DNA from 3 places in the Spirillospora sp. CA-108201 genome. Region 1 is predicted to be linked to each of the others. Evidence: riboswitches for the same ligand, from Rfam matches in the RefSeq annotation. Region 1 holds a riboswitch; each other region holds the start of a gene.
What was found. Region 1 has a riboswitch for thiamine pyrophosphate ahead of ACQEU6_RS28615 (purine-cytosine permease family protein). Riboswitches for the same ligand answer to the same signal wherever they lie in the genome.

Region 1 (7,840 bases):
GGCAGCAGTACGACGCTCGACGCCCTCACCTCCCCGATGCTCCGCTCACTCGGACGTGTTCCGTCATCACCGTTCCGGTACGTCCGAAATGCCCTGATGGCCATGACGGGAAACCCGAACGGATCAGTTCACCACCTGCACAACGAGTCATCGGTCGTCCGGTCACGGTGATCACCCCCGGGATCGGCATCTCGTCACCAACGGCGACCAACCAAGGATCTATCCAGCCAACGGCGGATTTACTCCTCGCGCACGCGTTTCGTCCATCACACCCCGCCGACACCGCACTTCTCCGCACCGTTCCCAGCCTGCCAGCCCGCGAGACCACCGTAAGCGCTGGTCACGCCCGTCTCACCGGACCGCCCGGGACGGACTGTCCGCACGGTAAGTAACCGTCCGCTCAACCCGCCGAACGCAACACGAGGCGCATGCACGTTCCCTCGCCCGCCCGTGCACCACCTGCGGGCCCGCGCCGTTCGGTGACGGAGAGTAGCCGAGAGGTCGGTTCCCCTTTGGGGGGTTCGGTGGATTTCTTCCCGTTTTGCGATATTTGGGGCGGTTCGTTGTGAGATGTCTCACGCCCTGCCGGATGGGCGGAGATCGTGCCGCCCTGCGCCTCCGTCAGCCGTTTGACGATGTACAGGCCGAGCCCGATGCCGCCGAACCGGCGGCGGTCGCCCGCGTCCCCCTGCACGAACCGCTCGAAGATCCGCTCATGGTCGCCGACGGGGATGCCGATGCCCTCGTCCGCGACCGTGACGACGATTCCGGAGCCCTCGCGGCGGGCCCGCACCCGCACGGTCCCGCCGTCCGGGGAGTACTTGAACGCGTTCTCCAGCAGCTGCCCGAGGACGATGTCGGTGGCCATCGCGTCCCCGCTGCACGGCGGCAGGCCGGGGTCGATCTCCAGCTCCACCCGGTGCAGCGGCGACAGCGAGCGGAACCCGCCGACCACGCCCTCCAGGACGCGGACGAGGTCGAACGGCTCGATCGTCACCGCCAGCTCGTCGGCTCCGGCGCGGGAGCCGAGCAGCAGGTGCTCGACGAGCCGCGCGAGCGACTGGGCGCGCTCGGCGATGGTGGCGACGGCGGCGCGGCGGTCGGCGTCGGCCAGCTCGTCCCACCGGTTGACCAGCGTGGACGCGAACCCCTGCACGACCGTGATCGGCGTCCGCAGCTCGTGGCTGGTGGTGGCCAGGAACAGGTCCTTGGCCTCCTCCAGCGCCTTGGCCTCCGAGACGTCGCGGAAGTCGACGACCAGCTCGCCGGTCTCCTCGATCTCGGCGGCCAGCACGTTCAGCCACGTCCCCGACTCCAGGCGGAACGTGAGCATCTCGCCGAGCGCGGGCATGCCGAACGGCAGCGGGCGCCCGATCGCCTCCTCCGGCGGGATGCCGGTCAGGGTGTGCGCGGCGTTGTTCCAGTGCCGGACGACGAGGTCGTGGTCCAGCACCGCGATGCCGTCGGCGCTGGAGTCGATGACGGCGCGCTCGTGCGCCCGCTGCCGGACGACCTCCGCGTAGGCGACGGCGTTGCCGACCGCGACGCCGGCGTGCCCGGCGAGCAGTTCCAGCAGTTCGAGCTCGGTGTGCCCGACCTTGCGGCCGGAGAAGAGCGCGTACAGCGCGCCGTACGGCCGGTTCTGCAGGTACGACAGGCCGAGGGCGATCGTGTGCAGGCCGGGCAGCTCCGACCAGATCAGGTCGCCGAGGCGCCGCTCGCCCGTCGCGAGCTTGACGGTCTTGCCCGACCGCAGCAGCTCCCCGACCAGGCTCGGCCGCAGCTCGGCGCGCCGGCCGCGCATCCGCTCCGGCAGCCCGGACATGCTGACCAGCCGCAGCCGCTCGCCCTCGATCTTGACGAATCCGCCGGCGTCGGCGCCGGTCAGCTCGATGAGCGCGGAGGTGATCCGGTCGAGCACCACGGCGAGGTCGAGTTCGGCGCCGAGGTCGGCGACGATGTCGTTCAGCCGCCGGACGAGCCGGGCCCGCTCGGTCATCCGGTGCTGGAGGATCTCGTCGTCCTCGACGGGGTGGTACACCCCGACCCAGCCGAGCAGCGTGCCGTTCGGGTCCTTCAGCAGACTCGTGTCGATGCGCACGTCGATGAGCCGGCCGTCGCGGTGGAAGCGGCGGGTGGCGATCGAGATCTGCCCGCCGTCGCCCTCGCCGCCGCGCCGGGTGAGGAGCCTCTCCTGGACGGCGTTGTGCTCGGCCTTGAGCTCGTCGGGGACGATGGGCGGGACCCGGCCGAGCACCTGCTCGGCCGTCCAGCCGAACATGCGCTCGGCCGCCGGGTTCCACACGGTGACCCGGTGCCGCTGGTCCACGGCCACGATCGCGTCGGCGGCGCTCTCGATGACGGCCCGCGCGATCGGATCGTGCACGTGCTCATACACGTCTGTCATCGTGCCACCGGACTCCGGCCCACCGCCGGGCAACTTGCGCCGAAACTTGCTTTCGACCCAAACCTTACCGTCTGGTAAGCCTACCGATGAGCAGGGCCGCGACCCCTGCCACCAGGAACGACAGCAGCGAGGCGCTCATCCACGTCTGCGGCGTGAAGTGCAGCGCGTCCCGGACGCCGGACCAGAAACCGGCCCAGCGGGCGACCGTTCCCGGGTTGACGAGTTGGTAGACGACGAACCCGACCGCCCATGCCCCGATCATGCCCCAGCGGGACGGCGCCGTCCGCGAGACGTCCCAGCCGCCCGCCCGGCGGCGGCCGAGGAAGAAGTCGGCGGCCAGGACGCCGAGCATCGGCACGAACACCGACCCGATCAGCGACAGGAAGCCGGCGTAGTCGCCGATGTCCAGCACCAGCGCGAGCACGGTGATGCCGATGCCGAGGGCGACGCTCAGCACCCGGCGGTCGGCCCGGGGGAACAGGTTCTGGATCGACACCGCCGTGGAGTAGGTGTCGGCGAACGACTGGTCGGCCTCCCGCAGCACGAACACCGCGAAGAACACCACGCCCAGCGAGGCGCCGAGGAACGGGTCGAAGATCCTGCCGGAGTCGCCCGCGACCAGCGCCAGCGCGAGCAGCCCGAGGACGTAGGCGACGATCTGCGTGACGGAGTAGCCGACGGCCGCGGCGCCGAACGCCCCCCGCTCGGTGCGCGCGTGCCGGGTGTAGTCGGCGGCGACCGGGACCCAGGAGATCGACACGGCCAGCGCGGCGTCCGCGCCGAGCCAGAACCCGCCCCACGAGCCCTCCGTCAGGTCGGGCAGCGGCTCCCGGACGAGCCGGACGTAGAAGTACACGAGCGCGACCGCCACCGCGACGGTCACGTAGCGGCGCAGCAGCCGGACCGAGCCGAGCGGCCAGACCGTCAGCACGGTCGTGAGCGCGCCGGCGGCGACCACGTAGCCCCAGCGCGGGACGCCGTCCCACAGCTCGCGGGCCGCGTCGGCGATGACGATCAGCTCGAACGTCCCCCAGCCGACGAGCTGGGCGATGTTGAGGACGGTCGGCGCGTACGACAGCTTCGCGCCGAACAGGCCGCGCAGCAGCACCATCGCCGGCTGCCCGGTGCGCGCGCCGGGCACGGCGGCGAGGCCGAGCATCAGCCCGCCGAGGGCCGTCCCGACGGCCATCGCGACGATGCCCGCCATGATCGAGATCGTCGGCCGGCCGTCGGCGTCCGGCGCGAGGACGGTGTAGGCGCCGGAGAAGGCCAGGAGGCTGACGCCGAGGTTCCCCCAGAAGGCGCTCTGGTCCCAGAATCCGAGGACCTTGGGGGCGGGCTCGTCGAGGGTGAACGGGACCTCGTCGCGGGCGCGCTCGCCCTGCGGGCGCTTTTCGACATCGGACGTCACGGGACACGCTCCCTACGCCGGCATTACCCGGACAGGTTCATGCGGTCGGCGACGCCTCGAAGGCCGCCCTCTCAGCCCGGCTGTGGCCCGAGCTCCCGCGGGTATCGGTCAGGCCCGATCGTACAACCGCCCGTCACGCCCCAAAAGAGGGCATCCGGGTCAGATCCCTCGACGGCCGGTCAGATCACGCGACGTAGGGCGGTCCGTCGCCCGCGCCCTCCATCGGACGCCCGGCGTCGGCCCACCCGTGCATGCCGTCGCCGACGTTCCTCGCCAGCCACCCGGCCTGGTTCAGCGCGGACGTGACCTGCGCGGACCGCGCCCCGGACCGGCAGATCACGTAGACCTCCCGGTCGCGCGGGACCTCCCCCGCGCGGTCGCCGAGCTGGCGCATGGGGATGTGGACCGCGGCGGGCGCGTGGCCCGCGTCCCACTCGTCCTGCTCCCGGACGTCCAGCAGGTAGCCGTCCTGCGGAACGTCCGCGGCGACCACGGCCGGTACGTCTTCCCCGAAATTCATCACACCTCCATGGAACCGCGCGAAGCCCCCCTGCGTCGAATCACGCATGCGGTATCGGACGCTCCTTTTCGCGGCGCCCGGGCTGGCCATGCTCCTGTCCACGGCCGCCTGCGGCGACGAACAGGCAAACGGAAACTCCGCCGGAGCGCCTTCGGGCACGACGTCCGTGCAGCCGTCCGGCTCCTCGGCGGAAACGCTCACCGTGCAGGTCAAGGCCTCCAAGGAGGCGCCCGCCAAGACCTGGCGGCTGACCTGCGACCCGCCCGGCGGAGACCATCCCCAGGCGGCGGGCGCCTGCGCGGCGCTCACCAAGGTCAAGGAACCCTTCCAACCCGTCCCCAAGGACCAGATGTGCACCAAGATCTACGGCGGTCCGGAGATCGCCACGGTCAAGGGCACCTGGCAGGGCAAGCGGATCGACACCACGTTCACCCGCGATGACGGCTGCCAGCTGCACCGCTGGAGCCAGATCGGCCCCGTCTTCGGCAACGTCCCGAAGGTCCGCTGACCCGTCCCACTCCATCGATCCATCCGAACCGGCCATCCCCGTTCCGGCCCGGTTCACCACTCCGACGTCAGGCCCCGGCGCCCGCCGGGGCCTGACCCGTCCCCCGGCGCGGACGGCGGGCGGTCAGAACAGGCCGCCGACGCTCCGGTTCTGGGAGACGGCGGTGTCGAACGCCAGCGGGCAGGCCAGCACGAGCGTGCGCATCGGCTCCTGCGGCTGGACGTGCATGCGCAGGACGTAGCGGTCGGCCCCGGTGAACACCTGGGAGAAGAGATCGCCCATCCCGGCGAAGCCGCGCTGGATCCGGGCGAGCTCCTGCTGCTGCCAGTCGGTGATCCGGCCGCTCAGCAGCTCGTAGTAGCCGAACTGCCGCTCGCAGGGGTCGAGGATCTCCCAGCCGCGCATCGCCCGCTTGCGCAGGTACCCGATCAGCCCGCCCTGCGGGGTCAGCACCTGCATCGTGGGCGTGCCCACGAACCCGTACGGCTTGTAGAACAGGAAGTACGGCATGCCGTCCGGGCGGAGGATCGACAGCTTGCGCTCCGCCTGGGTCTGGCTGTTCTGGTTCATGACGCGCAGGGCCTTCTTCGCGCCGCTCACGCCCTCTTCCCGGACGTACGCCGCGGGCTGCCCCTGCGGGCTCCAGATCGTGTAGTTGGCCTCGGTCGAGAAGAACTGCGCCGGCTGGTCGTAGACGAGGATCGGCGACCCGTACAGGTCGGCGGGCTGCTGCGGCGGCCGCTGGTGCTGCGGCTGCTGCGGCGCGGGGGAGCCGCCCTGCTGCGGAACCGGGTAGCCGCCCTGCTGCGGCGCGGGGTAGCCGCCGTGGCCGGGTGCCGGGTAGCCGCCGTAGCCGGGCGCCGCGGGCGCGGGGCCGTAGGCCGTCCCGGCCACAGCCGGAACCGCCCGCCGCTACTTGAGGAGGCGGGACATGCGGCGGTCGGCGAGGGGCTTGCCGCCCGTCTGGCAGGTGGGGCAGTACTGGAGCGCCGAATCGGCGAACGACACCTCGCGCACCGTGTCACCGCACACCGGGCATTTCTGGCCCGCACGCCCGTGCACCCGCAGGCCGGTCTTCTTCTCGCCCTTGAGGTCCTGCGCCTCCAGGCCGCGCGAGCGCTCCACCGCGTCCCGCAGCGTGGTGACGATCGCCTCGTGCAGGACGGCGACGTCCTCCTCGGTCAGCGAGGAAGCGATCTTGAACGGGGACATCCCGGCGACGTGCAGCACCTCGTCGGAGTAGGCGTTGCCGATCCCGGCGATCACCTTCTGGTCGCGCAGCAGGCCCTTGATCTGGCTGCGCTTGCCGTTGACGATCCCGGCCAGGGCCGCGGTGGTGAACGACTCGTCCAGCGGGTCGGGGCCGAGGGACGCCACTCCCGGCACGTCGTCCGGGTCGCGCACGACGTAGACGGCGAGCCCCTTCTTGGTGCCCGCCTCGGTGAGGTCGAAGCCCGAGCCGTCGTCCAGGTGCACGCGCAGGGCGAGCGGGTTCTTGCCACCGGGCCGGGCGGGCCTGGCCGGGATCTCGTCGCGCCAGCGCAGCCAGCCGGCGCGGGCGAGGTGGATCACGAGGTGCAGCCCGTCGACGTCCAGGTCGAGGAACTTGCCGTGCCGGGCCGCGCCGGTGACGGTCAGCCCGCCGAGCGCCGTCACCGGCGGGTCGTAGGTCTTCAGCGCGGAGATGGCGAGAACATCGACGCGGGCGACGGCATGGCCGACCGCGCGCTCCCGCAGGAACCCCGCCAGCGCCTCCACCTCAGGTAGCTCAGGCATGGGTTCAGTATCCGCGACGGGCGGCGGTGCCGGAACGTTTGTCCACAGCCCTGTGGACGCCTGTGGAAAACCCTGGGGCCGGTGTGACCCGGATCTCGGAATCACCCATACCCCCTAGGGGTTGTCATGGGTGTCCGGTTATGGCAGCATGAGGCCGACGAGATACCCCCCAGGGGTAACAGAGCGAGGGAGACGCCGATGAGCACCGCCACCTACACCGTCAGCGGGATGACCTGCGGCCACTGCGTGAGCTCGGTGACCGAGGAGGTCGAGCAGATCGCCGGTGTGACCGGCGTGAACGTCGACCTCCAGTCCGGCGAGGTCACCGTCACGAGCGAGACCCCCCTCGACGACGCCCGGGTCAGGGACGCCGTCGAGGAGGCCGGATACCAGCTGACCTCGTGAGCGGACCGCACCTCGCCCCCGGCGGGGTGCGTCCCTCGGAACATCGAGCGGAGTGAGACGGCATGAACAGCGCGACCAGGCTGGGGGCCTACGCCGTGGGCCTCGCGGTGGTCTTCGGCGGCGCCGCGGGCGCCGGCAAGATCGTCGGTCCCGTCGGAGGCAAGGCGAAGATGGCATCCCATGAGAACGGCAGCGGCGGCGGGCACGGCGCCGGAGGCCACGAGGGCACGGCGTCCCACGCGCCGGGCGGCCTCCAGGTGTCGGAGGACGGCTACACGCTGACCCCGCAGCGGACCGTCCTCGACGCCGGCGAGAAGACGGACTTCCGGTTCACGATCAACGGACCGGACGGCAGGCCCGTCACCGGCTTCAAGCCGCTGCACGGCAAGCGGCTGCACCTGATCGTGGCGCGGCGCGACCTGTCCGGCTTCCAGCACGTGCACCCGACCGAGGCCGGGGGCGGCGTCTGGACCGTCCCGATCACGCTGGCCAAGCCCGGCGTGTACCGGTTCTTCACCGACATCCAGCCGGACGGCGCGAAGCGGCAGCTCACGCTCGGCGCCGACGTGTTCGTCCCCGGCGACCTGCGGCCGGCGCCGCTGCCCGGGCCCGAGCAGGTCGCGAAGGTGGACGGCTACGAGGTGCGGCTGACCGGGGGCCTCACTCCCGGCAAGTCCACCGAACTGACGCTCACGGTGAGCAAGGACGGCAAGCCGGTCACCGACCTGGAGCCGTACCTGGAGGCCTACGGGCACCTCGTCGCGCTGCGGCAGGGCGACCTGGCCTACCTCCACGTCCACCCGGACGGGGAAC
Region 2 (7,840 bases), 2.9 Mb from region 1:
CGACCGGCAGGCGTACCCCAACGACCTCAGCCGCGCCGACCGGACGGCCGGCCGGAACGCCGCCCGGGCCATCGAGGAGGGCGGGATCACGCTGCTGAAGAACGACGGCGTCCTCCCGCTCCGGGCCCCGGGGTCGATCGCGCTGATCGGGCGGGCCGCGCGGCAGAGCCCGAGCGGCTTCGGCTCGGCGAAGGTCGTCCCGTTCGCGACCGTGAGCGCGCAGGACGGCGTCGCGCGCCGCGCGGGTCCCGGGACCAGGGTGACCTACCACGACGGCGACGACCGCGGAGGCGCCGCGGCGGCGGCCCGCGCCGCCGACCTCGCCGTAGTGTTCGCGACCGACAGCCAGGGCGAGTTCTTCGACAAGTCGTGCCTGACACTGCGATGCGGGGAGCCGCTCAGAGGCGACCAGGACGGGCTCATCTCCGAGGTCGCCAGGGCCAACCCCAACACGGTCGTCGTGCTGAACACGGGCGGACCCGTGCTGACGCCCTGGGCCGGGCAGGTGAGGGGCATCGTCGAAGCCTGGTACCCGGGTCAGGAGGCAGGGGACGCCTTGGCCCGCGTCCTGTACGGGGACGTGGACCCCGGCGGGCGGCTTCCGGTGACGTTCCCCGTCAACGAGAACGACGCCCCCGCGTCCGGGAACCCGGCGCAATACCCCGGCCTCGGCAAGAACACCACGTTCTCCGAAGGCGTCATGGTCGGCTACCGGCACTACGACGCGAAGGGCATCACGCCCAGGTTCCCGTTCGGGCACGGCCTGTCCTACACCACGTTCGCCTACAGCGGGCTGGTCGCGACGTCCAAGTCCGTGCAGGTGACCGTCACCAACACGGGCCGTCGCGCCGGCGTCGCCGTGCCGCAGCTCTACATCGGCATGCCGTCGCCGGGCGCGGAGGTCCCGCAGCCTCCCAGGCAGCTCAAGGGGTACGCCAAGGCCGCCCTCGCGCCCGGGCAGAGCGCGAGGGTGACGTTCCCGCTGTCGTCGCGCTCGCTCGCCTACTGGAACGAGCGGGCGAAGGCGTGGAAGGTCGCCGCCGGCTGCTACAAGATCATGGTGGGCGAGTCGTCGCGGCGGATCGTCGGCTCCGCGGCGCTCGGGACGTGCCGCTGACGGAGAAGATCGCGGTTCCCCTGCCCTACTCGCCGGTTACGAGGTACAAAGGGGGAGATCTTCGTCCGCCCCCGCCGAGTCGGAGTCCCCCAGTGCCGCACGACACCTCCCGCGGGAGGACGGATCCCCATCCCCCGCGTTCCTCTTCCAGCCGCCCCGGCCGCGCCGCCCGCGCCGGCCAGCCCCACGGCGCGCACGCCGGCCGCCCGGCCAAGGCGCACCCCGGGCCGGGCCGCGTGCCCGTCCGGCCCGCGCACGGCCGCGACCACCGGTGCGGCGCCCCGCTCGGCCCCGACGACCCGCGCGGCCTCGGCGGCTACACGCTGGTCGGGCGGCTCGGCGAGGGCGGACAGGGCGTCGTCTACCTCGGCCGGGACGGCGACGGCGAGTTCGTCACCGTCAAGCTGCTGCGCGGCGGCATGGCGGCCGGGCAGCGGGCGCGCAGCCGCTTCGCCAAGGAGGCGGACGCGGCCCTGCTGGTCTCGGGGCGGCACACCGCGCGCGTGCTGGACGCCGACATGACCGGCGACCGCCCCTACATCGTCAGCGAGTTCGTCGAGGGGCCCTCGCTCCAGGACGTCGTCGCCGACCGCGGCCCGCTCACCCCGCCGCAGCTCCGCAAGCTCGCGCTGCGGACCGCCGCCGCGCTGGCGGCGATCCACCGCGCCGGGATCGTGCACCGCGACTTCAAGCCCGGCAACGTGCTGCTCGGCCCGGACGGCGCCAAGGTCATCGACTTCGGCATCGCCCGCACCGCCGACGCGACCCCGCTGACCACGGGCCCGGTCGGCACGCCCGCCTACATGGCGCCCGAGCAGATCGAGGACGAGCCGGTCGGGCCCCCCGCCGACGTGTTCGCGTGGGGCGCCTCGATGGCGTTCGCCGCGACGGGCCGCCCGCCGTTCGGCACCGGGCCGAGCGCCGCAGTCATGCGGCGCGTGACGTCCCGCAAGCCCGACCTCGGCGACATGGAGGGCCCGCTGGGCGACCTCGCGGCGCGCTGCCTGGACAAGAACCCCGCCGCGCGCCCGACCGCGCCGCAGATCGTCCGGGCGCTGCGCGAGGGCCAGGCGCCGGCGCCGAAGCCGCGCCCGACGCGGATCCCGCGCTACCGGTGGCGGATGATGGTCGCGCTCGGCGCCGTCGTGGCCGCCGGGTTCCTCCTCGGTGTCCTGTCCTGACGCTGCGTCCTGTCCTGACGCTGCGTCCTGCCCTGACCCGGACGGCCGCTCACCAGTGCGGGGGGCGGTCCTCCAGCAGGCGCGCGTCGTCGTCGCCCGTGCGCCACTCGCCCCATCCGGCGTCGGTGTCGTCGGACGTCTGGTCCGGCAGGACGTCCATGTCGTCGTCCAGGACGACCTCGCGGTCGTCGTCGGGTCCCACGCTCATGATCCCCATTGTCGGCGACCGGGCCGCGGCCCGCACCGTGATCCGCGTCAAACCGCGCCGCGCGTCAGGCGGCGCCGAGCGGCCGCGCGGCCAGGCGGCGCGCGAACAGGGCCGCGGCGGCGCCCGGGTCGTCGGCCTCGGTGATCGCCCGGACCACCACGACGCGCTCCGCGCCCGCGGCGAGGACCTCGTCGAGGGTGCCGAGGTCGATGCCGCCGATCGCGAACCACGGCCGCGCGACGCGCTGCGCCGCGACGTACTCCAGCAGCTTGGGGCCGGGGGCGGCGCGGCCGGGCTTGGTCGGCGTGGGCCACACCGGGCCCGCGCAGAAGTAGTCGGCGCCGGGCTCGGCGGCCGCCGCCGACGCCTGCTCGCCCGAGTGCGTCGACCGGCCGATCAGCATGTCGCCGCCGACGATCGCGCGGGCGGCGGGCACCGGCAGGTCGTCCTGGCCGAGGTGCAGGACGTCCGCGCCGACCGCGTGCGCGATGTCGGCCCGGTCGTTGACGGCCAGCAGCGCCCCGTGCCGCTCGCACGCCGCCCGGAACACCTCCAGGTGGGCCGTCTCCTGCCGGGCCTCCAGGCCCTTCTGGCGGAGCTGGACGATGTCGACCCCGTTCGCGAGCACCGCGTCCAGGAAGGCCGCCAGGTCTCCCTGGCGCTCCCGCGCGTCCGTGCAGAGGTAGAGGCGGGCGCGGCTCAGCCGGGCGCGCAGCGCCACGGCGCGCTCGGTGGGGAGGTGCCTGGACACGGCCGGGGAACGTCCTTTCCAGAGATGACCACGGAGTCGCGCGCGCGGGTGACCCGCCGCGCGCGACTCCGCGATCGTGTCACGTGCGTCGTACTCCGCCGGCGGCGGGCTAGAAGGCGAGCGCCTGGGCGCGGCGGCGGACCTCGGTCCCCCGGTTCTCGGTGAGCGCGTCCACCGGCGTCCCCGGCAGGGTGTCGTCGGCCGTGAACAGCCACCGGATCGTCTCGGCGTCGTCGAAGCCGGCGTCCGACAGGAGCGTCAGCGTGCCGGGGAGCCCCTTGATGACCTGGCCGTCCTTGATGAAGGCCGCGGGCACCATCGGCTCCCCGCCCCGGCGCACCGCGAGGATGCGGTGCTCGTGGATGAGCTGCTTGATCCGGTTGGGCTTGATCCCGAGTCTCTCGGCGGTCTCCCGGAGGGAGAGCCACTCGCCGGCCAGGGCGTCGGTGCGGGGGTCCAGTGCGCTGTCAACGGTTGCGTGCATCTGCGTCACGCCCCCTTGCTACCACGCCTTCGGAAGACTCAAACCCGCTGCACAGCCGTTACGCCCTCTCCGATCGCTCTGCGCGAACAGCCTGCCGGACGGGCACGTCCGGATCGGCGATCATCTCCGGGTCCACCGGCGTCCCCGCGGCGATCACGCGCCTCGCCTGCACCAGGTCGCGGGGCCGGTCGACGGTGAGGATCGCGTCGAGGCGGTCGCCGGTCAGCCACGCCGCCGCCCACTTGCGGCCGGACGGGTCGCCCCGGCGCACGAGCCGCTCGGACGCCGAGTGGTCGCCCGCGTACTGGACCATGCGACCGAACTGCTCCGACCAGAAGTACGGGGCGGCGTCGTACTCGGCGTCCCCGCCGAGGAGCGTCGCGGCGGCGACCTCGGGCGCGTTCAGCGCGGTGTCCCAGTGCTCGACGAGGAGCCGCCGCCCGTAGCGGCGCGACCACCAGGCGGCGCAGTCGCCGACCGCCACGACGTCGGGGCGCCGCGCCCCCGCGTCCTCCTCGCCCATGTAGGTCCGGAACGAGCCGTCGGTGACGACGCCGCGCTCCAGCAGCAGCCCGGAGCCCTCCAGCCACGACAGGACGGGCCGGACCCCGACGCCGACGACCACCTCGTCGGCCTCGACGCGGCCGCCCCCGGCGAGGGCGAGACCGCCGTCGCGCACCTCCGCGACCTTGATCCCGGTCCGCAGCCCGACGCCGGCCTCGGTGTACCAGGGGGCGGTGAGCGCGCCGACCTCGGGCCCGATCGCGCCCGCCAGCGGGGTGTCGGCGGCCTCCACGACGGTGACCTCGCATCCGCGGCGGGCCGCGGCGGTGGCGACCTCGGCGCCGATCCAGCCCGCCCCGACGATCACGATGCGGGCGCCCGCGGTGAGCCGGGCGCGCAGATCGCGGGCGTCGTCGACGGTGCGCAGCACGTGCTGGCGGCCCTCCCCCGGCAGCGTGATCGGAGCCGCGCCGGTCGCGATGACGAGCCCGTCGAAGGGCAGGTCGCCCGCCGTGGACGCCACCGTCCCGCCGCGTCCGGGCTCGTCCAGCCGCAGGCCGGTGGCGCGCTCGCCGAGCAGCAGTTCGCAGCGCAGCGCGTCCCAGTCGGCGTCGACGGTCGTGTCGTCGGACTCGCCCGCGAGGACGGCCTTCGACAGCGGCGGCCGGTCGTAGGGCCGGTGCCGCTCCGCCGACACGAGGGTCAGCGCGCCCTCGTACCCCTTGCTCCGCAGGGCCTCCACGGCGCGCACGCCGGCCAGCCCGCCGCCCACGACGATGACCCTCTCCATGGGGTCACCCTAACGGGCGGCGATCCAGGGGTGGACAGGTGTCCAGGCAGTTGCCCGGTTCGCCGAGGTCGTAAGGTGGGGGCGGGAGAACGGCACAGCAGAACAGCACAGAGCGCGGGAGTCCGGTGCGACCGGGCTGAGAGGGCGGCTGAACGGGCCGCCGACCGCCACGACCTGATCCGGATCATGCCGGCGAAGGGAGCGCGCATGCAGATCGTCATCATCGGCGCCGGGGTGGTCGGCCTGGCCACCGCCTGGCGCACCGCCGCCGGCGGCGCCGCCGTCACCCTCGTCGACCCCGCGCCCGCGTCCGGGGCCTCCTCCGTCGCGGCGGGCATGCTCACCCCGGTCAGCGAGCTGACCTACGGCGAGGAGCCGCTGCTGCGGCTCGGCCTCGCCTCCCGCGACCGGTACGGCGCGTTCGTCGCCGAACTGGAGGAGCTGACCGGGCTGGAGACCGGCTACCGCACCGACGGGATCATCGAGGTCGCCTTCGACTCCGACGACCTGCGGCACCTGGACGACCTGCGCCGATTCCAGGAGGACCTGGGCATCCCCGCCGAGGCGCTCACCGGCCGCGAGTGCCGGCGGCTGGAGCCGATGCTCGCGCCCGGCGTGCGCGGCGGCCTGCTCGCCCCCGAGGACGGCTCGGTCGACCCCCGCAGGCTCGCCCCGGCGCTGCTGGCGGCGTGCGAGCGGCTGGGGGTCCGGCTCGTCCGGCGCCGGGCCGAGCGCGTCGTCGTCGAGAACGACGCCGCCGCCGGCGTGGGACTGGACGACGGCACCGTGATCCGCGCGGACCGGGTGCTGCTGGCGGCCGGGCCGTGGTCGGGCGACCTCGGCGGCCTGCCCCCCGGGACCGTTCCACCCGTCCGCCCGGTCAAGGGCCAGGTGATCCGGCTGCGCACCCGCACGCCCTTCCTGCGGCGCTCGACCCGCGGCCTCGTCCGGGGCTCGTCGGTCTACCTGGTGCCGCGCGCGGACGGGGAGATCGTCCTCGGCGCCACGCAGGAGGAGCTGGGCTTCGACACGCGCGTCACCGCGGGCGGGCTGTGGGAGCTGCTGCGCGACGCCCGCGAGCTGCTGCCGGGCATCACCGAGCTGGAGTTCGCCGAGGTCACCGCCGGGCTGCGGCCCGGCTCCCCCGACAACGCGCCGGTGATGGGGCCGACCGCGCTGCCCGGGCTGCTCGTCGGCACCGGGCACTTCCGCAACGGCATCCTGCTCACGCCGGTGAGCGCCGACATCCTGTCCGCGATGCTGCTGGACGGGCCCGTCCCCGAGGTCGCCGGGCCGTTCGCCCCCGACCGCTTCTCCCCCGAGGTGAGCGCATGAAGGTGATCGTCAACGGTGAGCCGCGCGAGCTGCCCGACGGCGCGAGCGTGGCCGAGGTCGTCGCGTCCGTCACGGCCGCCGCGACGGGCGTGGCGGCGGCGCTGAACGACGAGGTCGTCCGGCGCTCGGCGTGGGCGACCACGCCCCTGCGGGACGCCGACCGCATCGAAGTGCTGACCGCGGTCCAGGGAGGCTGAGGATGAACGACACCGACGGGCTGGTCATCGCGGGCGAGGAGCTGGGCTCGCGGCTGATCATGGGAACGGGCGGGGCGCCCAGCATGGCGGTGCTGCGCGAGGCGCTGACCGCGTCCGGGACGGCGCTCACCACGGTCGCGATGCGCCGGGTGGACCCGTCCGCGCGCGGCTCGGTGCTGGACGTGCTGACCGAGTGCGGCATCCGTGTGCTGCCGAACACCGCCGGCTGCTTCACCGCGGGCGAGGCCGTCCTGACGGCCAAGCTCGCCCGGGAGGCGCTCGGGACGAACTGGGTCAAGCTGGAGGTGATCGCCGACGAGCGCACGCTGCTGCCCGACCCCATCGAACTGGTCGAGGCCGCCGAGCAGCTCGTCGACGACGGCTTCGTCGTCCTGCCCTACACCAGCGACGACCCGGTCCTCGCGCACCGGCTGGAGCGGATCGGCTGCGCGGCCGTGATGCCGCTCGGCTCCCCGATCGGGTCGGGGCTCGGCATCCGCAACCCGCACAACATCGAGCTGATCGTCGAGCGCGCGGACGTCCCGGTGATCCTGGACGCGGGTCTCGGCACGGCGTCCGACGCGGCCCTGGCCATGGAGCTCGGCTGCGACGCCGTGCTCCTCGCGACCGCCGTCACCCGCGCGCAGTCCCCGGCCCGGATGGCCGCCGCGATGCGGCACGCGGTGGAGGGCGGCCGGCTCGCGCGGCTCGCCGGGCGCATCCCGAAGCGCCGCCACGCCCAGGCGTCGTCCCCGTTCGACGGGCTCGCGACCTCGTAGCGACGCTAAAGATCCGTCTGAAGAAATAGTCGCTGGACCTGCAAAGTCACCCGCCACCAGACTGGGCCGTACCGGGGCGCGACCCCACAGATCGCTTCGGTGTTGATGGAAGCGTCCCCTCCCTAAGGTGCGTGACATGCAGCAGGACGAAGGCGCGCGCGCCGGCAGGCTCGCGGTGGCGGCGGCGACGGTCACGGTGGTGTTCTGGGCCTCGGCCTTCGTCGCCATCCGCAGCGCGGGCGCCGACTACGGCCCCGGAGCCCTCGCCCTCGGCCGCCTCCTTTCCGGGACGGTCGTGCTGGGGACGCTCTGGCTCATCCGGGGCGAGGGCCTGCCGCCCAGGGCCGCCTGGCCCGGCATCGCCACCGCCGGCGTCCTGTGGTTCGGCGCCTACATGGTCGCGCTGAACTGGGGCGAGCAGCTGGTGGACGCGGGCACCGCCGCCCTCGTCGTCAACATCGGGCCGATCCTCATCGCGCTCCTCGGCGGCTGGC
Region 3 (7,840 bases), 4.3 Mb from region 1:
GCGACCCGGACGACGAGCCCCCCGCCGTCGCGCGCCAGGCTCACCGTCGCGCGCCGCGCGGCGGCGTGCTTGACAATGTTGGTCAGGGCCTCCTGGACGATCCGGTACGCCGCGACGCCCGTCTCCGGGGGCAGCGTCCCGACGTCCCCGTCCCGCAGGTCGACGTCGACGCCGCTGCCGCGCGCCGCGTCCACGAGGCCGGCGACCGCGTGGAGGCCGGGCAGCGTCCCGGGGGCGCCGACGTCCGTGCCGCGCAGGACCTGGAGCGTGCCGCGCAGCTCGGTCCGGGCGTCCCGGCACGTCGCGGCGATGGAGGCGAGCGCGCCGGCCAGCTCCTCGCGGTCCAGCGGCCGGTCCCCGCGCACGAGGTGGGCCGCGGCGCCGGCCTGGACGCCGATCAGGGTGATGCTGTGCGCGAGGAGGTCGTGCAGGTCGCGGGCGATCCGCAGGCGCTCCTCGGCGACCCGCCGCCGCGCCTCCTCCTCCCGCGTGCGCTCGGCGCGCTCGGCCCGCTCGGTGATCGTCGCGAGCCGCGCCCGGTGCACCCGCCACACCTGGACGGCGATGACGACCGACACCACGGCCTCGATCACCGCGATCTGCTCGCGCAGGGAGCCGCCGCCCGCCCGCATCGCCATGCCGACCACGCAGACGGTGAGCAGGAACGCGACGACGCCGAGGACGAGGCGCACCCGGCGCCCGAGCACCGCGTAGGCGAACAGCGCGACCACCTCGGCGGGCACCAGCGCGTGGTGCTGGTACTGCGCCAGGTGGTAGGGCAGCACCAGGACCACCAGCGCGAGCAGGGCCGGGGTCGGCCACCGCCGGATCACCGCGAGCGGGACATGCGCCGCGACCAGCAGCAGCGCGCCCGCCGCGTCCAGGTCCCGGACGCCCGGCCACAGCAGGGCGGCCGCGGCCGCGGCCCCCGCCAGCGCCGACGCCGCGAGGGCGTCCTTCACCGTCACGTCGACCCGGGGCACCGTCAGCACGCGCCCATTGTCCCCCACCGGCGCGATCTCCGCGCAGCGGCCGGCGCCCCGGCCGGATGATCTTCTCGGGCAGCCCTCGGCGGGGCCGGAGGCCCGTCCTATAGTTCTGCAGACCCCGTCACGAAGGGCCGACAGTTGTCCGTCCCCCCGCCTTCTGTCCCCCCGCCCGCCGTCCCCCCGCCCGAACTCCGGATGACGCTGGGCGCGCGCGCCTACCGGCGGCCGCTGCGCGTCCTGCTCGCCGCGGCGGCGGCCGGCGCCGCCCTCGTGATCTTCGAGCCCGACCGGGCCCGCCAGGCCCTGGCGCTCTGCGGCGTCGGCTGCCTCCTCGCCGCCCTCTGGGCCGCCCGCCTGCACCGGACCCGCCTGATCGTGACCATCGGCGAGAAGGGCGTGGGCCTGCGCCGCGGCGGGCGTGAGGCCGCCGTCCCGGCCGAGGCCGTGGACGCGGTGGGGATCAGGTGGCCCGTCGGCGACCCGGTGTGGACGCTCTGGTTCGACCCGGAGCGGGCGCCGGGCGTCGAGGCCGTCGCCGAGGTCGACGGGAGGTCGGCGACCCTGCTCAGGGGCGGGTCGCTTCCGTCCGGCTGGCTCCCGGCCGTCCGGACCGCGACCGCGGACGTCCTCGGCGCCCGCTGGTGCGTCGTCGACGACGAGGGCGGGGAGGTGCCGCCGCCTCAGGACGGCGCCCTGGTCCGAGCCCGCCACGTCGTCGTGGACGGCGCGGGCCGGTACCGCGAACCGGGCGCCGGCGCGGTCCTCGCCGTGCCCTGCGGACGGAGCGGCGGCCGGACCATCGTGCTGCGCGACCCCCATGCCTCGGTGCTGCTGGTGGTCCGGGGCCCGTCCCGGCTGCCGGGCCGCGACCGCGTGCGCGTCCTCGACGCGGACGGCCGCCCCCTCGGATACGTGCGCGGCAGCCGCGAGCCGTCCTTCCACACCACCGGCGGGACGCTTCTCGGCAGCACCCGCGCGACGGCCGACGGCCACGTCGTCACCGGCATCGACGGCCGCCGCTCCGCCACGCTGCGGAACGGCGGCGGCGACGGCGGGGCCCCCGTGGAGCTGGAGCGGTCGCCGTCCGCCCCGGAGCCGCTCCGCACCCTGGTCCTCGCCCTGCCCGTCGCGCTCCGCGCGGGCGCGTTCTAGCCCATGGGCGGCGGTTGCGGCAACCGGGGCGGCCCGGGTTAACGTCGTGGCGACAGATCGCGGGGGCCCGGCGAACCGGGCTGAGATAGCGGCTGGGACGGCCGCTGACCGCATGAACCTGACCGGGTAATGCCGGCGTAGGGAGAGATCGAGTCGTCATGACCGAACCTGTGGTTCCAGCTGCCCGCAAGACCTACCTCCAGGGCTCCCGCCCGGAGATCCGGGTCCCGATGCGGGAGGTGCCGCTGACCAACGGCGACGCCGTCGTCCTGTACGACACGTCAGGGCCGTACACCGACCCCGAGCAGCAGACCGACGTACGCGGGGGGCTGCCGCCGCTGCGGGAGGCCTGGATCGCCGAGCGCGGCGACACCGCCCCCTACGAGGGGCGGGCGGCGCGCCCCGAGGACGACGGGCGCCGGCCGTCGTCCCCCGCGCCGCCCGGGGGCGCGGGAGGACGCCTCCCCCTGGCCGACGGCGAGGGCGCCCTGCCGCGGCGCCCGCGGCGCGCCACCGGCGGCGCGGTGACCCAGCGCGCCTACGCGCGGCGCGGGGAGATCACGCCGGAGATGGAGTTCGCCGCGCTGCGCGAGGGCGTGGCCCCCGAGTTCGTCCGCGACGAGCTCGCCGCCGGGCGCGCGGTGCTGCCCGCCAACGTCAACCATCCCGAGATCGAGCCGATGGTCATCGGGCGCAACTTCCTCGTCAAGGTCAACGCCAACATCGGCAACTCGGCGGTCGCCTCCTCGATCGAGGACGAGGTCGAGAAGATGACCTGGGCGACCCGCTGGGGCGCCGACACGATCATGGATCTGTCGACGGGCCGCGACATCCACACCACGCGCGAGTGGATCCTGCGCAACTCGCCCGTGCCGGTCGGGACCGTCCCGCTGTACCAGGCGGTGGAGAAGGTCGGCGGCGACCCCGCGGAGCTCACCTACGAGGTCTTCCGCGACACCGTGATCGAGCAGGCGGAGCAGGGGGTGGACTACATGACCGTCCACGCCGGGGTGCTGCTGTCCTACGTGCCGCTGACGGCGCGGCGCAGGACGGGGATCGTGTCGCGGGGCGGATCGATCATGGCGGCGTGGTGCCTGGCGCACCACGAGGAGAACTTCCTCTACACCCGCTTCGAGGAGCTGTGCGAGATCTTCGCCGCCTACGACGTGACCTGGTCGCTCGGGGACGGGCTGCGGCCCGGCTCCATTGCGGACGCCAACGACGAGGCCCAGTTCGCCGAGCTGCGCACCCAGGGCGAGCTGACGCGGATCGCGGCGCGGTTCGGCAACCAGGTGATGAACGAGGGCCCCGGGCACGTCCCGATGCACAAGATCAAGGAGAACGTGGACCTGCAGCAGGAGTGGTGCGACGGGGCGCCCTTCTACACGCTCGGACCGCTGACCACCGACATCGCGCCCGGCTACGACCACATCACCTCGGCCATCGGCGCGGCGATGATCGGCTGGCACGGCACCGCGATGCTCTGCTATGTCACCCCGAAGGAGCATCTCGGGCTGCCGGACCGCGAGGACGTCAAGGCCGGCGTGATCGCCTACAAGATCGCGGCGCACGCCGCCGACCTCGCCAAGGGCCATCCCGGCGCGCAGGCGTGGGACGACGCGCTGTCGGAGGCGCGGTTCGACTTCCGCTGGGAGGACCAGTTCAACCTGTCCCTGGACCCGGGCACCGCCCGCGCCTTCCATGACGCGACGCTCCCGGCGGCGCCGGCGAAGACCGCGCACTTCTGCTCGATGTGCGGCCCGCACTTCTGCTCCATGAAGATCACGCGGGACGTGCGGCGGTTCGCGGCCGAGCGCGGCCTCGCCGACGGGGAGGCCCTCGCCGCCGGGATGCGGGAGAAGGCCGAGGAGTTCAGGGCCGCCGGCGGCCGGCTGAACCTCCCGGTCACGCGCGCCGACGCCTGACCGCCCCCGGGGGGCCGCGGCCGGACCCGCCGCGCAGGGCGCGCGGCGGGTCCGGGCGCATCCGGGCGCGGGTCGCGGCGGCGACGCGGATAGAATCTAAGGACCGTTCCAAAGCCGCGGATCCTCCCGATCGCCGCAGGCCCGTTCCACCCCCGGGAAGGATCGAAGACGCAGGTGACCAGCGACGACACGCCGAGGGCGCGCCCGGTGCGGGCCGACGTGCGCCGCAATCGCGCGCGGCTGCTCGCCGCGGCGCGCGAGACCTTCCAGGCCCAGGGCGCGGGCGCCTCCCTCGAGGGCGTCGCGCGGCTCGCGGGCGTCGGCATCGGCACGCTCTACCGCCACTTCCCCACCCGCCAGGACCTCCTGGAGGCGGTGCTCGCCGACGTCTACACCGGACTGGCCTCGGCCGCCCGCGACCTGCTGGACTCCCCCTTCCCCGGCGAGGCCCTGCTGACCTGGCTCCGGACGTTCGTCTCGGAGATCACCGCCTTCCCGGGCATGGCGGCCTCGGCGATGGTGTCGCTGCGCGACCCCCGGCTGGACCCCTTCGGCTCCCGGGCGGCCATGTCCGAGGCGGGCGAAGCGCTGCTCGTCCGCGCGCAGCGCGCCGGGGACGCGCCCGCCGGCGCGGCGTTCGGCGACGTGCTGCGGCTCGCGGGCGCGATCGCGACGGTCGCCGAGCGCGACCCGGACGCCGCCGCCCGGCTGCTGTCGCTCAGCGCCGCCGGCGTGGCGCCGGGCGGGGTCCGCCAGGGGCCGGTCAGCTAGGGCCCGGTCAGCTCGTCTCGGGGACGGGCAGGATCCGGCGGGGGCCGGGCGGCGCGTCGCCGCGCCGGCGCCACTCGCGCGGGTAGCCGACCGACACCTCGATGTGCGGCACGCCGCCGGTCCAGATCGTCCTGGGGATGTGCAGGTGCCCGTACACGACGGACACCGCCCCGAACCGGCCGTGCCAGTCGGCGGTGCGCTCGGTGCCGCACCACTGGGCGAACTCCGGGTACCAGAGGACGCGGGTGGGTTCGCGGACGAGCGGCCAGTGGTTGACGAGCACGGTCCGCGTCCCGGGTGCCAGGTCGGACAGGCGTCGCTCGGTGTAGGCGATCCTGGCGTCGCACCAGGCGTCGCGGCCGGGATAGGGGTCGGGGTGCAGGTAGACCTCGTCGGTGCACACGACGCCGGCCTCGTGCGCGGCCTCAAGGGCCTCTTCCTTGCTGGACGTCCCGTCGGGCCGGAACGTGTAGTCGTACAGGATGAACAGCGGCGCCACTGTGACGGCGCCGTCCGGGCCGGTCCAGACGGGATACGGGTCCTCGGGGGTCAGCACGCCCAGGGCGCGGCACATCTCGACGAGCCGGCGGTAGCGGGCCTCGCCGCGCAGCTGCACGGGGTCGCCCTTGACGGTCCACAGCTCGTGGTTGCCGGGCACCCACAGCACGGTCGCATAGCGCTCGCCGAGGGTGCGCAGGGTCCACTCGACGTCGTCGAAGCGCTCGCCGACGTCGCCCGCCACGATCAGCCAGTCGTCCTCGGACGCGGGCCGCAGGCCCTCGACGAACGCGCGGTTCTCCGGGAACCCCACGTGCAGGTCGCTGATCGCGTAGACGCCGCCCATCCAGCGATCGTAAGCCCCGCCGCGGCCCGCCCGCCGGTGCGGTCCTCGTCCCGCGGAGCTCCGCCCGGGGCGCGCCGCTTCCCGGAGCGTGACTCGGCGGGCCGGGGCTGCTTGCATGACGGCGACAGTCCCCCGCCATCTCCCCGCCATCCCCAGCCATCCCCCAGGGAGCCCCGATGCGACGCCGAATGACGGCCGCGCTCGCCGGCGCGGCCGCCGCGTGCCTGCTGTGGTCGGTGCCGGGCGCGGCCGCCGCCCGCCCGGCCTACGGCCCGTCCGACCCCGGTCCGCTGTACGCGCAGGTCAAGGACCGCGACACCCGGTTGCAACTGCAGGTGCTCGGGCGCCCGGACGGCCGGGACATGCTGTACCGGATCTCGGGCTTCGTGTACGTGGACGCGCCGGGCGACACCCTGGCGCCGGCGCTGCGGCACGGGACGAGGCTGTTCGGCTTCGAGGGCTACAACATCCGCCGCCTCTACCGGGAGCCGGGCACCGACCGGCTGTACCAGCTCAGCCGCGAGATTGTTTTCTACACCGACCCGCAGGACCCGGCGAGAGTGCTGAGGGAATGGCGCAACCCGCTGGACGGCAGGACCTATCCGCTGGTCCCGGTGAACAACGACGACGTCGATCTCGGGCCGTTCCCGATCACGCCGGACTTCAGGCTCGGACCGCTGACGGAGGTCCAGCGCAATCTCGCCCAGGTGTCGGACATCCCGCCGCGCACCGATGTGAAGGCGCTGACGGGCGACGGCTTCGGCCTGCCCGGCGGGATCTACACCGCCTGGGAGATGTTCGACTTCTACATCGGGAAGCGGGAGGCCGCGCGCCGGGCGCACGGTGTCCCGAAGGGCGCGATGGAGGTGGCCGCCAGCTGGACGCGGACCAGCCCGTTCATCCCGTCGATGTGCGTCGCGGACAAGGACGTGCGGGCCCGGCTGACGTTCCACGCCCGGAGTTGGACCCTCGGTTCCTGGGACGAGCTGGAGCCGTGGCTGAAGGCGGAGGTCCGGCGGGACCATCCGCTCTACCGGAGGGCCCCCGACGCCCCGGCGCGGTCGGAGACCTCCTGGACGTCCTTCTACCGCAAGCAGCTCCAGAACGGCGCCCTGACATGGGCTGAATGGTGCGCGAAGAACGGCGGGCAGTGACACGGAGAGGCCCGTGCTCCCTTCCTGAGCACGGGCCTCTCGCAGGTCCGCCGGATCAGCCGTTCCTGCCCCAGACGTAGACGCCCAGGCTCATGGCGAGGAGGCTCGCCCAGCTGAACACGGCGCGGACGGTGTTCCACGCCGTCCAGCGGCCGGAGTAGTCCGCCCAGATCTTCGCCGCCTCGGTCACGTCCTTCGGGATCGTGACGCCGTCCAGGTCGTTGTTCATCGGGATGTTCACCGCGAAGCTCGGAAGGAGCGCGCCCGCGAAGTACAGGCCGGCCGCGGCGAAGAAGAGCAGGGCGGCCGACTTCTGGTCGAGGGTGAGCAGGAGCACCCCCGCTCCCGCGGCCAGCACGGGGACCAGAAGGAACATCGCCACGAAGACCGGGTTCTGGATCCTCTGGTTGATGCCCTGCATGGCGTCGATCGCCGACGCGGGCCGTGCCGCGTTCAGACCGGGCATCACGCCGGTGGAGAAGCCGAAGAACGTTCCGGCCATCCCGGCCGCCATGATGATGGAAAGGGTCGCCGAGACGCCCGCTAGAGAGAATTTCATGATGTCCGTTCCTCGGGTCAGTGGTTCCAGATGCCGCTGGCGGCGGCCTCGCGCGCGTACGCGGAGAAGTCGCGCGGCGGCCGGCCGAGGGCACGCTCGACGCCGTCGGCGGGCCGGGCGTTGCGGCCGTCCAGCACCGTCGTGAACAGGTAGGTCAGCAGGCTGACGGCCTCCTCCGGCACGCCGTGCTCCCGCAGGGCCGCCGCGTTCTCCTCCGCGCCGACGGGAACGAAGGCGATCTCGCGCCCGGCGGCGCGGCCGATCTCGGCGACCGCCTCGGCGAACGTCAGCGCCCGGGGGCCCGTCACCTCGTACACCTCGCCGGCGTGCCCGTCCCGGGTGAGCGCCTCGACCGCCACGTCGGCGATGTCGTCGGCGTCCACGAACGGCTCCGGCACGTCGCCCGCGGGCAGGGCGACCTCACCGGCGCGCACGGGGTCGAGCAG

Region 2: another riboswitch for thiamine pyrophosphate. It lies ahead of thiO (glycine oxidase ThiO); the one in region 1 lies ahead of ACQEU6_RS28615 (purine-cytosine permease family protein).
Region 3: another riboswitch for thiamine pyrophosphate. It lies ahead of thiC (phosphomethylpyrimidine synthase ThiC); the one in region 1 lies ahead of ACQEU6_RS28615 (purine-cytosine permease family protein).

What each region holds. Positions count from the first base shown of each region.
Region 1 is NZ_JBNJNE010000001.1:5,944,823-5,952,662, forward strand. It holds gene ACQEU6_RS28605 (ATP-binding protein) at 1-29, opposite strand, end outside; gene ACQEU6_RS28610 (sensor histidine kinase) at 401-2,407, opposite strand; gene ACQEU6_RS28615 (purine-cytosine permease family protein) at 2,472-3,818, opposite strand; TPP riboswitch at 3,811-3,927, opposite strand; gene ACQEU6_RS28620 (rhodanese-like domain-containing protein) at 4,003-4,338, opposite strand; gene ACQEU6_RS28625 (SSI family serine proteinase inhibitor) at 4,385-4,846, shown strand; gene ACQEU6_RS28630 (LURP-one-related/scramblase family protein) at 4,970-5,740, opposite strand; gene ACQEU6_RS28635 (Fpg/Nei family DNA glycosylase) at 5,759-6,622, opposite strand; gene ACQEU6_RS28640 (heavy-metal-associated domain-containing protein) at 6,821-7,027, shown strand; gene ACQEU6_RS28645 (DUF8832 domain-containing protein) at 7,090-7,840, shown strand, end outside.
Region 2 is NZ_JBNJNE010000001.1:3,071,912-3,079,751, forward strand. It holds gene ACQEU6_RS14965 (beta-glucosidase family protein) at 1-1,117, shown strand, start outside; gene ACQEU6_RS14970 (serine/threonine-protein kinase) at 1,210-2,298, shown strand; gene ACQEU6_RS14975 (hypothetical protein) at 2,348-2,506, opposite strand; gene thiE (thiamine phosphate synthase) at 2,571-3,257, opposite strand; gene ACQEU6_RS14985 (Rv2175c family DNA-binding protein) at 3,367-3,741, opposite strand; gene ACQEU6_RS14990 (NAD(P)/FAD-dependent oxidoreductase) at 3,800-5,035, opposite strand; TPP riboswitch at 5,140-5,253, shown strand; gene thiO (glycine oxidase ThiO) at 5,243-6,370, shown strand; gene thiS (sulfur carrier protein ThiS) at 6,367-6,567, shown strand; gene ACQEU6_RS15005 (thiazole synthase) at 6,570-7,346, shown strand; gene ACQEU6_RS15010 (DMT family transporter) at 7,483-7,840, shown strand, end outside.
Region 3 is NZ_JBNJNE010000001.1:1,684,232-1,692,071, forward strand. It holds gene ACQEU6_RS08270 (sensor histidine kinase) at 1-992, opposite strand, end outside; gene ACQEU6_RS08275 (hypothetical protein) at 1,185-2,141, shown strand; TPP riboswitch at 2,191-2,304, shown strand; gene thiC (phosphomethylpyrimidine synthase ThiC) at 2,300-4,066, shown strand; gene ACQEU6_RS08285 (TetR/AcrR family transcriptional regulator) at 4,241-4,837, shown strand; gene ACQEU6_RS08290 (metallophosphoesterase family protein) at 4,845-5,681, opposite strand; gene ACQEU6_RS08295 (DUF1838 family protein) at 5,858-6,835, shown strand; gene ACQEU6_RS08300 (anthrone oxygenase family protein) at 6,891-7,394, opposite strand; gene ACQEU6_RS08305 (NAD(P)H-binding protein) at 7,412-7,840, opposite strand, start outside.